2 linked regions of the Corallococcus caeni genome follow. The protein of the gene in region 1 interacts with the protein of each later gene in a pairwise test. Links are inferred from orthologs where the notes say so. Each region holds a gene or a part of one and is shown on either strand. Other genes may lie near its edges. The genes, in order: yhbY and rho.

What was found.
Region 2: the proteins of yhbY (region 1) and rho interact in binary tests that used the Escherichia coli proteins (3 or more experiments, as listed by UniProt). The link is inferred for Corallococcus caeni from one-to-one orthologs.

Annotation. Positions count from the first base shown.
Region 1 is NZ_BTTW01000011.1:5,584-12,861, forward strand. What follows is about bases 1,685-4,677. They hold yhbY (ribosome assembly RNA-binding protein YhbY), read right to left. Parts: upstream 3,363-4,677; coding sequence 3,006-3,362; downstream 1,685-3,005. Other genes in these bases: AABA78_RS34275 (hypothetical protein), read right to left, coding at 1,713-2,603; AABA78_RS34280 (hypothetical protein), read right to left, coding at 2,600-2,872; AABA78_RS34290 (DnaJ domain-containing protein), read right to left, coding at 3,390-4,677. In the rest of the region: AABA78_RS34265 (YfhO family protein), read left to right, coding at 1-514; AABA78_RS34270 (hypothetical protein), read right to left, coding at 725-1,582; more of AABA78_RS34290, read right to left, coding at 4,678-6,149; AABA78_RS34295 (hypothetical protein), read right to left, coding at 6,256-7,068; AABA78_RS34300 (TSUP family transporter), read left to right, coding at 7,177-7,278.
Region 2 is NZ_BTTW01000001.1:1,400,375-1,407,523, reverse strand. The notes cover bases 2,452-5,315. They hold rho (transcription termination factor Rho), read left to right. Parts: upstream 2,452-3,007; coding sequence 3,008-4,624; downstream 4,625-5,315. Other genes in these bases: AABA78_RS05560 (ATP-binding protein), read right to left, coding at 4,984-5,315; AABA78_RS05565 (hypothetical protein), read left to right, coding at 4,650-4,970; ligA (NAD-dependent DNA ligase LigA), read right to left, coding at 2,452-2,512. Outside these bases: AABA78_RS05585 (DUF3052 family protein), read right to left, coding at 1-193; AABA78_RS05580 (acylphosphatase), read right to left, coding at 190-477; more of ligA, read right to left, coding at 488-2,451; more of AABA78_RS05560, read right to left, coding at 5,316-7,149. UniProt on the Escherichia coli protein: Facilitates transcription termination by a mechanism that involves Rho binding to the nascent RNA, activation of Rho's RNA-dependent ATPase activity, and release of the mRNA from the DNA template.

The sequences.
Region 1 (7,278 bases):
AGCGCGCGTGCTGGCGCAGGAGCCGCTCTTCGAGACAACGCTGCTGGCGCATCCGCAAGCGCCCGCGCGGATCCACCTGGCCCGGCCGGAGTGCGTGGCCACGTTCGATGAGGCGCTGGCGCGGATGACGGAGCCCGAGCCGCCCGCGTCAGGCACCGTCCTCGTGGAGTGCCCGGCGCCGTTGCCGGTAGAGGCCGCGTCCGGCACCGGAGGCGTGCGCGTCTCGCGCGAATCGCCGGAGCACTTCACGGTGGACCTGGAGGCGGCGGCGCCCTCGGTGCTGGTGATCAACGATGCTTACCTGCCCGGCTGGACCGCGACGCTGGATGGCGAGCCCGCGCCCATCCTCGCCGCCAACGTGGCGGTGCGCGCGGTGGCGGTGCCGGCGGGGATCCACACGGTGGTGATGCGCTACCGCACGCCGGGGCTGGTCCCCGGGCTGTGGCTGGGCGCGCTCACGCTGGTCGCGCTGGTCGCCGCGATGGTCGTGTCGCGGCGCCGTCCCCGGAGCTGAGCGCCCGTCCTTCGGACACGAAGGCCGTCCCCAGGGCTGAGAAGGTGAGAACCGCGTAGGGCTCCCGTCGGCGGCGGACCGCACGAACTGGTCCGACAGTCGGACCAGTTGGACCACGCCGGGCCGGAGGGCTCCCCGTGGGCGGCGGACCGCATGAACTGGTCCGACAGTCGGACCAGTTGGGCCACGCCGGGCGGGAGGGGAGGGGGCTCAGCGGGGCGCGGGCGTCGCGGTGCTGGTGGTGTCGAACGCGGGCGGCGAGGCGCTCAGGGCTCCCACGGAGTAGGTGCCGTCGTAGCCGTCCGGATCATCCGCCTTCTTCTGGAGGCGGATTCCCGGGGCCTGCGCCTCGCCCTGGCCTCGCAGGGGCTGCTGGCCACAGGTGTCCGCCGTCATGCCTCGGCAGACCCATGCGGAGCCTCCGGCGTTCACCACGTCGAGCGACACCAGACCGGGCTCCGCTTCGAGCAGCCGGTGCGTCATGAACTGGAGCTTTTCGTCCCAGGGCGCGCCCACGTCGCGGCGCGCGTGCAGGTTGCCCACGAGCACGATGAAGGTGTCCTCGCGCGCCTGGCTCCGCGCCTGACGGAGCTGTTCCGCCATCGTGTCGTCGCGGTCCTTGCCGCCCGGATCGAACGCCACCACCCGCACTGGCAGCCCCGCGTGCCGCAGCTCCCGCGCGCGCTCGAGCAAGCCCCGCATCGCCAGGCTGCCACGGCCGTCCTGCGCCTCGCGGTGCCAGAAGGCGCTGTCGGGAGGCCCCTCGGCCTCGCCCGCGACGAACGCGTCGAGGCGCGCCTGGTCCTCCACGGGCATCTCCAGCGCGAGCCGTACCGGCTGGCCCGCCGCCGCCGCGTGACACGCCAGCCGCGCCGCGAAGGCCGGCAGCTCCTGCGTTCCGTGGATCTCCCCCAGCACGACGAAGGCCGCGGGCTTGAGCACCGCCTCCATGCCGGGAATCACCGGGCCGCAGTCCGCCTTCGCGGGCGTCGCCGGGGCTTCTCGCGCCGTCCGGCAGCCCGCCAGCAGACAGGTGACCAACAGCAGGGACCGCGGGGAAAGTCGCATGGGGGTGGAGCCTCCTGGGCGGAAACGGGGTGCCCCAGTCTCCTCCAGCCCCGCGCTCCCCGGAAAATAGAACGGCCCGCTCCGGACAGGGAGCGGGCCGTGGCCACGTGCGTCAGCGCGGCGGGCCGGGTCAGGCCGTGGGGATGGCGACCTCGGCGTGCGACTGGCGCCGGGCCGACGCGAGCGCCGAGCGCTGCAGCCACCCGGCGAGCCCCAGCATCGCGAGCCCCGAGGTGCGCAGCGTGCGCAGCAGCTCCACCGCTTCGGCGGGGTTGCCGGGCAGCAGCGGCGCCAGCCACTCGCGCGCGTCGTAGAAGAGCCACACCGCGCCGGACATGCCCATGGCCCACCACACCCAGGCGAGCCGCCCGCCTCGCAGCATGTACGCGACGCGGAGGATGGGGGCGACGAGCAGGATGGTCGTCATGTCCGCCAGCGTGGACGCCAGCGCGATGACCGCCGTGCACGTGGCCGCGAAGCCCTGGCCCAGGTGCCCCACCGCCGCGATGAGCGCCGGCCCACCCACCGCCAGCGCCGCCAGCGCCGCCACCCCCCACAGGAGCGTCGCGCGGGGGCTGGGCGGCGGCTGGAGGCCCGACTGCCGGTACGTGCGCGACAGCAGCACCAGCGCGAACGTGGTGCTCACGTTCGCCAGCACCACCACGCCCATGCGCACGGGCAACAGCGGCGACTCCGTGAACGGCACGTCCGGCACCGCGTGCATCCAGTAGCTGCGCAGGGCCGTGCTGACGAGCGACAGGACCGCGCCCGCCGTCAGCAGCCCCCACACGCGGCGCAGGTAGTCGCCAGCGCCGAACGACAGCGCCGCCGCCGCCGTGCCCAGCACCGCGAGCAGGCCCACGGTCCAGCCCGCCACGTCACCCACGAGCGCCAGCCGGTGCGCGTCCGGGAAGGACGTGGCCACCGCGCCCAGGTGCACGAGTTGGAGCACCGCGACTGCGCCCAGCCAGGGCGCCACCTTCCGGGTCGCGTGCCCCGAAGAGGGACGGGGGGCGGTCATCGCAGCTTCTCCATGGCCTTCGAAATCTCCGTGAGCGTGTTCGTCGTGCGCAGCGCGCCGATGAAGACGTTGAGCATGGGCTTGAGGCCCTCCAGCACCTGCGGCACGTCCTGCAGGCCTACCTGTTCGGGTGGGCGCTTGAGGGCTCGCAGCGCGGCGGTGTGGATGGCCATCTTGGCCGTGAAGTCACCCAGCAGTGGCTCCAGGTGATGCATCAGCAGGTCGTGCCAGCCAGGAGCGGATGAAGGGGAGGACGAGGGTGTCTGCACGTCACCTCCGCGGGGGGAAGACCCCCAGCGTAGGGACATTTCGAACCCGGTACGAGGGCCAGCGGCCCTCGGACCCGGACAAAATGCTCGCGCTGGCCTGATTTCCCCGAAACCTCTGGGAAAGCGGTGCGGCTTAGCGGCGGCGGGGCTTCTTCTCTTCGTCCGCCTTGGGGGCCGGCCGGGGCTCATGCGGGCCCTTGAGGACGTCCTCGAAGCGGGACTTCTGCTTGCGGCGCTTGAAGAAGAGGGCGGTGCGGCCCAGCAGCTGCGCGATCTCCGCGCCGGTGGCCTCGGCGATGTGGTCAGCGCCTTCGTGGCGGCCTTCCGGACCTTCGTTGATCTTCACCTTGATGAGCTCGTGGTCGTTCAGCGCCTGCTCGACGGCGGCGATGACGCCCTCGGTGACGCCGGACGAGCCGACGATGACCACCGGCTCCAGGTGGTGGCCGAGGGCCCGCAGGTGGCGGCGTTCTTTCCCGGTGAGGGGCATGGGTGTCTCCTTGAAAAGGCGCGCACCCTACTTCTTTTGCGACGCCATGCGGACCTCTCGCATCGCATCAATGTGGTCCGGTTGCAGCTCGACCGTCCGCTTGAAGTGCTTGAGGGCCCCGGCCGCGTCGCCGCACAGCTTGGCGATGACGCCCAGGAAGTAGTGGGCGGGGGCGCAGCGCTCGTTGCGCTTGATGGCGGCCTGGATTTCGCGGAAGGCCTCCGGCTGGGCGGCCTTCTTGTCGGGTGAGGCGAGGAAGCGCGCGTAGCCCCGCCAGGCGAAGAACTCCGGCTCCTCGGCGTTGAGGGCGATGGCGTCGCTGAGCATCTTCACGGCTTCCGGGTACTTGCGCGCCTTCACCAGGATGCAGGACTTCTGGAAGAGTTCCTCGGCCTGGAGGATGGCCTGGACGTCCACGCCGCCGTCGGCGCCGCCGTTCTTGAGGTCCTCCAGGTAGGCCGCGCGGTTCTTGTCGTCGGAGAGGGCGCGGTAGGCGTCGCCGATGTACGCGAAGACCTCCGCCTTGAGCTTCTCCAGCTCCGCCGGGGCCCCGGGGGGCAGGGTGTCCGGGTGGTAGAGCTTGGCCAGGCGGAAGTAGGCGATCTTCACCGCGCTGCCGTCGGTCTGTTCGGTGAGGCCGAGCCGCTGGAAGTGGTTCTGCCCCTTCATGGTCGCGGCGAGCTGGCGCAGCGCGGGCAGTTCGTCCGAACCGGGGGCGGAGCCCGAAGCCGCGGGGGCCGCGACGACGGGAGGAGCGGGCCGTGCGCCCGGACCCGCCGTGGGCGCGGCGCCCGGGCCAGCGGTGGGGGCGGCTGCGGCGGGAGCACCCGGGGGCCGTGCGCCCGGGCCAGCGGTGGGGGCGGCTCCGGCGCCCGGAGGACGCGGCGCCGCACCGGGGCCCGCCGTGGGCGCGGCTCCGGGACGCGCGGCACCGGGCCCCGCGACGGGCGCGGCACCCGTGGGAGGGGCACCGGCAGGGCGGGGCGCGGCACCGGGACCCGCGACGGGAGCGCCCGGGCCCGCGACGAACGCACCGGGACCCGCGACGGGAGCGCCCGGGCCCGCGACGAACGCACCGGGACCCGCGACGGGAGCGCCCGGGCCCGCGACAGGCGCACCGGGCCCGGCCATCGGCGTGGCACCCGGGCCCGCGACGGGTGCTCCAGGTCCAGCCATCGGCGTGGCGCCTGGACCCGCGACGGGCGCGCCGGGTCCGGCCATGGGCCTGGCTCCGGGGCCCGCGACAGGCGCACCGTGCGCTGTACCCGGACCCGCGACCGGTGCTCCAGGTCCGGCCATGGGCCTGGCTCCAGGACCCGCGGCAGGCGCACCGGGCGCGGCGGCTGGACCCGCGACGGGCGCGCCAGGACCGGCGGCCCCTGGACCCACCGTGGGCACGCTGCCGGACGGACGGGTCGGGGCACCCGGGCCCGCCGTGGGCGCGGCGCCGGGCGGACGGGCCCCAGGCGCGGCGGTGGGGCCCGAGGCCGGGGGAGGCGCGGCCGCCGCCTGTGTGCGCGAGGCCGCCGCGAACGAGACGCCGTTCAGCTCCTTCAACAGGAACGCCACGCGCAGCAGGTGCTCCGCGTCCTGCGGCACGTCCTGGAGCAGCTGCCCCAGCGACCGCACGCCGTCGATGAAGGAGAGCGCGCGCACCTCGTGCGGCGTCAGGCGCAGGTCGCTGGAGGGCACCCGGCCCCCGGACTTCATGATGGGCATGGGCAGCACGTAGCCCAGCCGCCGCTTGAGGTCCGCCGTCGGCATGCGGCGCACCTGGTCGCTGAGCAACGCCCAGCGGTTGCCCAGCGGCATCGCCTTCTGCGCCGGCAGGTCGCGCGCCTCGAAGGAGAACGTCCCGGACTCCGCTCGCAGCGCCTTGCCCAGGATGCCCAGCGCCCGCTGCGCCAGCTGCGTGAACGCCGTCGCCGGTTGGAGCAGCCCCAGCCCGAACAGCGCCGCGAGCAGATCACCCCCGAAGCGGTCCTTGGCCCCTTCCGCCTGCTGGAGCTGCTCCGCCGTCAGGAGCCGCGCCCCCAGCAGCGACACGCCCAGCGCGTCCTCCGCGTGCGACGAGTCCACGAACTCCGGGCTGCCCTTGCGGAAGTGGATCGACAGCGTGCGGTCCGAGAGCCCCAGCGTCAGCAGGCCCGTCTGCTCGCCCGCGGCGATGCGCCCATACAGCTGCATGGGCGAGCACTGCTGGAGCTGCCCCTGCGGCGGCACCGTGTTGGTCCCGTCATCCGCCGGAGGCTGCGGCGTCTGGGGCGCGGCAGGACGGGCCGCCGCGGGCGCCCCTGCGGGTGCACCCGGTGGACGGGCCGCCGCGACAGGAGGCCCCGCGGGCCGCGCGGCGGCGACAGGACGTCCCGCCGCGTCGACGGCCGGACGCGCTGCTCCAGGTCCGGGGCCCCGCATCGCGCCAGGACCCGCCATGGGCATGGCTCCCGGACCCGCGACGAGGGGCGCTCCGGGACCCGCCATGGGCGCGGCTCCCGGGCCTGCCATGGGCGCGGGGCCAGGGCCGGGCGGCGGCGGAACGATGGCGGCGGGCGCGGACTGCACCAGCGACGCGGGCGCGCCGTCCCCCCACAGCTCACGGGGGAACGCGTCCCGCACCTCCGGGAAGCGCCACGGGAAGGCGAACTGCAGACCGTCGCTGGAGACCTGGAGCTTGCCCTGGATGGAGCCGCTGTCGATGAGCAGCTCGATGGTCGGACCCGTCAGGGGCCCCCACGTGGTGCCCCGATCGTTCCGCACCCAGTACTGCCGGACCTCGCCCTCCGCCATGTGCCGTCCTGCTCCCATTCCCTCTAGCGCCGGGAAGCCGAAATTTTATCGCTGCCCGCGCCCGCGTCCAAGCGGACGACCTCCCGCGAGCGGGCGGGCAGGCGTTTCAGGGCGTGGCGCCCTCGATGGCCGCCAGCCCCACGCTGGCGAGACAGGCCGCGTCGGCCTGCTGCTCGGCGGGCGGGTCGAAGCAGTACACCTCGCTGTCGAAGACCTTGCAGATGCCCGCCGGAGTCCCCGAGCACGCCACCTTGCCGTAGGCCGTGGTGCAGTTGTAGCCGCACACCGGGCCCGTCTCGCTCAGCTTGCACTGGGGCGCCGCCAGGCCCTTGCCCCACGCGCAGAGCGCTCCAGGTGACGGGTCGAAGCAGGTGACGTGGCCGTTCTGCGCCTTGCACACGCCCATGGGCGTCTTCGCGCACCGCACGCCTTCGGAGGCGTTCACGCAGTTGAAGCCGCACGCCAGCTGCACGCCGTTGCTGACGCACTGCGCGCGCGGCACCTGCCGGCCGAACACCGCGAACACCGCGGCGGGCGGGTCGAAGCACGTCACGTTGCCGCCCTGGCTGCGGCACACGCCCATGGGCGTCTTCGCGCACTGCACCTTGCCGAAGTCGGTGACGCACCCGTAGCCGCAGCCCACCACCCCGTCGATGGTCTTGCACTCCGGCTCCGGCAGCCCAGCGCCAAAGGCCTTCACCACGTAGGCGGGCGGGTCGAAGCAGACGGCCTGACCGTCGATGACGGTGCACTTGCCCTGGAGCGTCTGGGCACACCGCACGCGCTGTCCATCCGACTTGCACGCATAGCCACAGGACACGTGCCCGTCGATGGAGCGGCACGTGGCGGTGGTCGCGTCGGGCTGCGAGGGCGGCGCGGCGAGCGTCAACGCCAGCACGGTCATCAGGGTCGCGAGCATGGACCGCATTGACCCCCAAGCTTCAGCGCGACGCAAGCAACCGGCCGGGACGGCGCGCCGTCCGGGTGATAAGCGGGCGCCACCCGCGGCGAGGAGGCGGGCCCCACCGTGGACCTGGACGTCAGCGCGTTGAAGCTGGTGCTGCTGTGTGTCGCCGCGCTGAGCGCGGGCTTCGTGGACGCCATCGCGGGAGGCGGCGGGCTCATCACC
Region 2 (7,149 bases), on another replicon or contig:
CCAGCTCCGTGGCGTCGGAGGTGAAGAAGAGGATGACGTCCAGCCCCGTCTGGGCCGTGACGAGGAACTCCACCCCGTCCGGCAGCGGGTTGAGCTTCTGCACGAAGCCCCGCGGGGGGTTGATGACGGAAACCTTGGTGCCGGACCGGATGCCCAGCATGGCCGGCAGGGAAGCCAGGGCGTAGGGCGTCATGATGTGCGCTCCACCGTGAAGGTGCGGAATTCGCCAGTGGCCCCGCCGTCGCTGCGCGCCACGTCCGTGACGCGCGCCAGGCGGGGACCCGAGTGACACCAGCGGATGAAGTCTTCCAGCGCGCCCGGTTCGCCTTCCACCGTGGCCTCCACGGAGCCGTCGCTCCGGTTGCGCACCCAGCCTGAAAGGCCAAGACGCAGCGCCTCCTGGCGGGCGCTCTCCCGGTAGGAGACGCCCTGGACCGTGCCCTGGATGCGCAGGGTCGCCCGGCGCTGCGTGCTCATGCCTCTGGCCTCATGCTCTGACGTCCCCTTCTAGCAGCTTCAGGAACGCCTGCTCATCCAGGATTCTTACCCCGAGTTCCTGCGCCTTCTTCAGCTTGGTGCCCGCGTCCTCGCCGGCGACGACGAAATCGGTCTTGCGCGAGACACTTCCGGAGACCTTACCCCCGCGCCGTTCGATTTCCTCCTTGGCCTGCTCGCGCGCCAGCCCCGCCATGGTGCCGGTGAGCACCACCGTCTTGCCCACGAAGGGGCCGCCCGTGGCGACCGCCGGGGGCGCGGGCCGCACCCCCGCGTCCAGCAGGGCCTGGATGGCGGCCTGGTTCTGGGGCTCCTGGAAGAAGGTGTGGATGACCTGCGCCATCACCGGGCCCACGTCCTTCACCCGGCTGATGTCCTCCAGGCTGGCCGTGAAGAGCGACTTCACGTCCGGGAAGGCCTCCGCCAGCGCGCGCGCCGTGGAGTCGCCCACGTGGCGGATGCCCAGCGAATACAGGAAGCGGCGCTGGGTGGTGTCCTTGCTGCCCTCGATGGAGGCCAGGAGGTTGTCCGCGCTCTTCTCCCCCATGCGCTCCAGCTTGAGCAGCGAGTCCCGGGTGAGCGCGTACACGTCCGCGAACGTCTTCACCTGCCCGGAGGTGACGAGCTGGTTGGCCAGCTTGTCCCCCAGGCCCTCGATGTCCATGGCGATGCGGCTGGCGAAGTGGCGCACCTTCTCCACCAGCTGCGCGGGGCAGGACGCGCCCGTGCAGCGGATGATGGCGCCGTCCTCGTCCTTGGCCGCCACCGCGCCGCACACCGGGCAGTGGGTGGGGAAGGTGAAGGGCTGGGAGTCCTCCGGGCGCTTGGACAGCACCACGGAGACGATCTCCGGAATCACGTCGCCCGCGCGGCGCACGAAGACGGTGTCGCCCTTGCGCACGTTCTTGCGGCGCAGCTCGTCCTCGTTGTGCAGCGTGGCGCGCGACACCGTCACGCCGCCCACCTTCACCGGCTTCAGGTGCGCCACCGGCGTGAGCGCGCCCGTGCGGCCCACCTGGATGCCGATGTCCTCCACCGTGGTGGACTCCTCCTCCGGCGGGAACTTGTAGGCCACGGCCCAGCGCGGGCTCTTGGACACCTGGCCCAGGCGGCGGCGCAGGTCCTCGTCGTCCACCTTCACCACCATGCCGTCCACTTCGAAGGGCAGGGCGTGGCGGCCCTTCAGGGACTCGTCGTAGCGCTGGCGCACCCCGTCGGCCCCTTCCGCGGCCTGGTAGCGGTTGATGGGCAGGCCCAGCGTCTTGAGGTACTCCAGCTTCTCCGTGTGCGACTTGAAGGCGGGCACGCCGTCGCCGGGCACGCATTCGTAGAGGTAGACGGACAGGGGCCGGGCGGCGGTCTCCTTGGGGTCCAGCTGGCGCAGGCTTCCCGCGGCGGCGTTGCGCGGGTTGGCGAAGAGCGACTCGCCCTCCTCCTCGCGCTTCTCGTTGAGCTTGCGGAAGTCCTCCTTGCGGATGAAGACCTCGCCGCGCACCTCCAGCCGCCTGGGCACCTTCACGCCGTCCTGGGGGAACAGCTCCAGGGGCAGGCTCTTGATGGTGCGCAGGTTCGCCGTGACGTCCTCGCCGGTGGTGCCGTCGCCGCGCGTGGCGCCCTGGATGAAGCGGCCGCCCTCGAACCGCAGCGAGATGGCCAGGCCGTCCAGCTTGGGCTCGCACACGTAGCCCACCTGCGTGAGGCCGGTCAGCTTGCGGATGCGCTCGTCGAACTCCACCAGCCCGGCGTCATCGAAGATGTTCGCCAGGGACAGCATCTGCGTGGTGTGCACCACCTGCCCGAAGTCCTCCACCGCCGCGCCGCCCACGCGCTGGGTGGGCGAATCCGGCGTGACGAGCTGGGGGTACTTCTCCTCCAGCGCCTGGAGCTCACGCATCAGCGTGTCGTACTGCGCGTCGCTGATCTCCGGCGCGTCCAGCACGTAGTAGCGGTGGTTGTGGTGGGCCAGCTCCTGGCGGAGCGCTCGGGCGCGGGCTTCGGCTTTCGGGAAGGTGTCCACGGGGTGTGTCCTTACCCCAATTCATGGGCGCGGCCAGTTGCGCACGCCCCGCGTTGGAGGAGCACCACTCTACCGGCCCCACCTGACAGGGCTTACGGGTTCACGGGAAGGGGAGCCCGGGGACGCGTGTTGCACGCCAAGGAGGCGCTTCCGTCGCCCCATTAGGCCCGAATTTCAGATACATAGCGGATTCCCTGTTGGTGGGACCCCCGCCCTCCAGTGCAACCCCCTGAAAAACGGGACAGAGCCAGGCACGGATGCCTTGACAGCTCTGGAGGCGGTCAATAGTTTCCAGCGCGATTCCAGGCGCAGGGGTTCCCCCGGCGCCGTCTCTTCCCAACCACAGGCCCACGCGCCCTCCGGTCCGTTCCCAGGACTTGGGTGGTGCTGCACCCTGGAAGGTGCTTCCGAGCGCCGCGCGGACGGACCGCCGTCCCGCGTACAGCCTGCCCGAGCCTTCGGGCGATTCCCCCCCTTTTCCGTCTGCAGACCGTCATGGCCAAAGCCCGTTCCCCCCGAGAGAAGGTAGTCGAGCCCGCTTTCACCGCGGAGGAGAAGCCCCGCCGCAAGCGCGCGGCCGCGAAGGAGGCGGAGAAGCCCGCGCCCCGCTCGCGCCGTGCGCCCGCCCGTCGGGAAGAGGCTCCCGCCGAGGAGGCCGAGGCCCCCGAGGTCGCCGCGGAGGCGCCCCGTCCGGTGCTCACGCCCATCTCCCGCCCGGTGCGCGACGACGAGCTCCAGGAGCTGCGCGGCACGGAAGAGGAGCCGCACGCCGAGGAGGCCGCTCCGGCCGCCCCGCAGGAGTCCGCGGAAGGCCCCGCCATCACGGAGGTCGAGCGCGACGGCACCCCGATGCAGGTCATCAAGCTCAATGACCTGAAGCGGATGAAGATCGTGGACCTGGCGAAGATGGCCCACGACACGGGCATCGAGGGCTACCAGGGACTCAAGAAGCAGGACCTCATCTTCGCGCTCCTGGGCGGCATCGCCGACAAGCGCTTCGAGGTCCACGCGGAGGGCGTGCTGGAGCTGTTGAGCGACGGCTTCGGCTTCCTGCGCAGCGCGGACAGCGACTACCAGCCGTCCCCGGACGACATCTACGTGTCGCCGTCGCAGGTGCGCCGCTTCAACCTGCGGCCCGGCGACACGGTGACGGGCCCCATCCGCCAGCCCCGCGAGGGCGAGCGCTTCTTCGCGCTGCAGAAGGTGGACAAGGTCAACTTCGCGGACCCCATGTCGGACGCGGCGCGCGAGCGCATCCTGTTCGACAACCTCACGCCGCTCTATCCGACGCGCAAGCTCAAGCTGGAGCACGAGTCGTCGGAGATGACGACGCGCATCATCGACATGTTCTGCCCCATCGGCCTGGGCCAGCGCTGCCTCATCGTGGCGCCCCCGAAGGCCGGCAAGACGGTGCTGCTGCAGAACATCGCGCACGCCATCAGCCGCAACCACCCGGACGTCTACCTCATCGTTCTGCTCGTGGACGAGCGCCCGGAGGAGGTGACGGACATGGAGCGCAGCGTGCGAGGCGAGGTGGTGTCCTCCACCTTCGACGAGCCCGCCACGCGCCACGTGCAGGTGGCGGAGATGGTCATCGACAAGGCCAAGCGCCTGGTCGAGCAGAAGTACGACGTCTGCATCCTGCTGGACTCCATCACCCGTCTGGCGCGCGCCTACAACACGGTGGTGCCGGCGTCCGGAAAGATCCTCTCCGGCGGCGTGGACGCCAACGCGCTCCACAAGCCCAAGCGCTTCTTCGGCGCGGCCCGCAACATCGAGGAGGGCGGCAGCCTCACCATCATCGGCACGGCGCTCATCGACACCGGCAGCCGCATGGATGAAGTGATTTTCGAGGAGTTCAAGGGCACGGGTAACTCCGAAATCGTCCTGGACCGGAAGTTGATGGAGAAGCGCATCTTCCCAACGCTCGACATCAACAAATCCGGCACCCGCAAGGAGGAACTCCTCTTGTCTCAGGCGGACCTGGTGCGCATTACGGCGTTGCGCCAGGTGCTCCACCCGTTCACCCCCATCGACGCGATGGAGTTCGTGCTCAAGCACATGCGTCCGACGGCGGCGAACGCGGAGTTCCTGGGCTCGATGAACCGGTAGTCACCTCCGGCCCAAGGAGCCCCATATGCGTCGTGCCCGCCTCCTGTGTCATGTCGCCCGCGCTGTCGCGGGCCTCGCCCTGGGATTCCTGGCCGGGTGCGACATCGGGGTGGAGGACCTGCCGCTGGAGGACACCCCGCCGGTGCTCTCCAGCCAGGTCTGCTACGACGACTCGGACTGCGTGGCGAACGCGTGCTGCGGCGAGGGCACCGCCATCACCCACCGCGACGAGGGGCCGAACTGCTCCGGCGTGCGGTGTGACGGCACGTGTCCCCCCAACAGCGTGGACTGCGGCCGCTGCATCCCGACGTGCCGCAACGCGCGCTGCGCCGCCGCCTGCCAGTAGCGCGCGGCGCGGTTCAGCTGGGCAGGCCGCCGGTCGCGTCCACCGGCGGGTCCCTCAACGGCAGCGTCACGCGGAAGGTGGTGCCGCCGCCCGGCGTGTCCTCCACGTCGATGCGGCCCTGGTGCGCCTCCACCACCTGGCGCGACACCCAGAGCCCCAGGCCCAGGCCGCCGTAGTGGTGCGAGGACACGGCGCGCTCGAAGCGCTCGAAGATGCGCTCGCGGTCCTCCGGCTTGATGCCGATGCCGTGGTCCACCACGGACAGGCGCACCACCTCTCCGTCCGGCTGCAGCGTCACGTCCACCGGGCGCCCCCGGCCGAACTTCAGCGCGTTGGCGACCAGGTTGTGCACCACCTGCGAGATGCGTGACGGGTCGAAGGTGCCCAGCACCGGGCCCTTCACGTCCACGGTGAGCGGCGTGCCGTCGCGGCGGGCTTCTTCTTCCGCGAAGCGCGTCACCTCCACCAGCAGGTCGCCCAGGTCCACGTCCGTGCGGGTGAGCTTCAGCCGGCCGCTGGTGATCTGCGACACGTCCATCAGCACGTCCACGAGCATGGCCAGCCGCCGGATGAAGGACCGGGCCTGCTTCAGGCGCTCCAGCGCCTTGGGCGGCGCGTCCCGGCCCAGGCCGCGCTCCACCAGCTCCAGGTTCAGCTGGAAGGCCGCCAGCGGCGTGCGCAGCTCGTGCGCCGCCACGGAGAGGAAGTCATCCCGGGCGCGCAGCGCCTGGGCCAGCCCTTCCGCGCGGGCGCGCTCGTCGGCCATCTCCCCGCGCATCCGCGCGAGCTTCAGGTTGGACGCGATGCGCGCGAGCAGCTCGCCCGCGGAGAAGGGCTTCACCAGGTAGTCATCCGCGCCGGACGTCAGGCCCTGCACCGTGGCCTCTTCACCGGCCTTCGCGGACAGCAGCAGGATGGGCAGCTCGCGCGTGGTGGGCGCGGCGCGCAGGGCCTTCAGCAGGCCCATGCCGTCCAGCTTCGGCATCATCACGTCCGACAGCACCAGGTCCGGGGGCCGGGCCAGCGCGGACTCCAGGCCCTTCAGGCCATCCGTCACCGCCTCCACCTCGTATTCGGGGGAGAGCACGCGCTGGATGTAGTCGCGCATGTCCCGGTTGTCGTCCACGAGCAGGATTCGCGCGCGTGGCGGCGACGGGGCCGCGTCGTGGCCGTTCGCGGACGGCGGGTGCTGGTGCGAGGACTGCGTGCGGTCCTTGGGCTTGGTGGCGCTCCACAGCAGCGCTTCCTCCACGTAGGCCGACGTGGCCTCGCGCGCCGCGGAGCGCGGCCGGGCGGTGGTGCGGATGCGCTCCGGGGGCAGGTGCGCGTGGCCCAGGGGCAGCTCCACGGTGAAGACGCTGCCTTCGCCCTCCGTGCTGCGCGCGGACACGGCGCCGCCGTGCAGCCGGGCGAACTCCTGCACCAGCGCGAGCCCGATGCCGCTGCCCTCCACCGTGCGCGACGGCGAGCCCGGCACGCGGTGGAAGCGCTCGAAGAGGCGGGGCAGTTCGTGCGCGGGGATGCCCGCGCCGGTGTCCTCCACCTCCAGCGTCACCCGCTGACCGGACTCGCGCAGGCGCAGCGTGACGCCGCCCTGGAGCGTGAACTTGAACGCGTTGGAGATGAGGTTGAGGACGATCTGCTCCCACAGGTCCGGCGCCACGTAGACGGGCTGGGACAGGGGCGGGCAGTCCACCGTGAGCTTCAGGCCCGCGCGCTCCATGGCGGAGCGGAAGCTGGCGGCCGCGTCCTTCGTCAGCGCGGACAGGTCCGCGGGCACGAAGCGCTCCTCCTTGGGGCCCGCCTCCAGCTTGGACAGGTCCAGGAGCGCGTTCACCAGCTTGAGCAGGCGCCCGGCGTTGCGGTGCACCCGCTCCATCTCCTTGCGGACCTCGTCCGACAGCGGGCCCGCGCGGCCCGCGAGCAGGTCCTCCGTGGGGCCCAGCATCAGCGTCAGCGGCGTGCGGAACTCGTGGCTGACGTTGGCGAAGAACTCCGACTTGAGCCGGTCCAGCTCCCCCAGTTGCTCGTTCGCCACGCGCAGCTGCTGGTTGGCCTCTTGAATCTGCTGGGCGCGCCGGAAGATTTCCCCCTCCATCTCATCCGCGCGGGCGCGGAGCGCGGCGTGCTGGCGGCTCTGCTCGTCATCCGGGTGCTTCCGGTGGATGAAGTCGGTGAC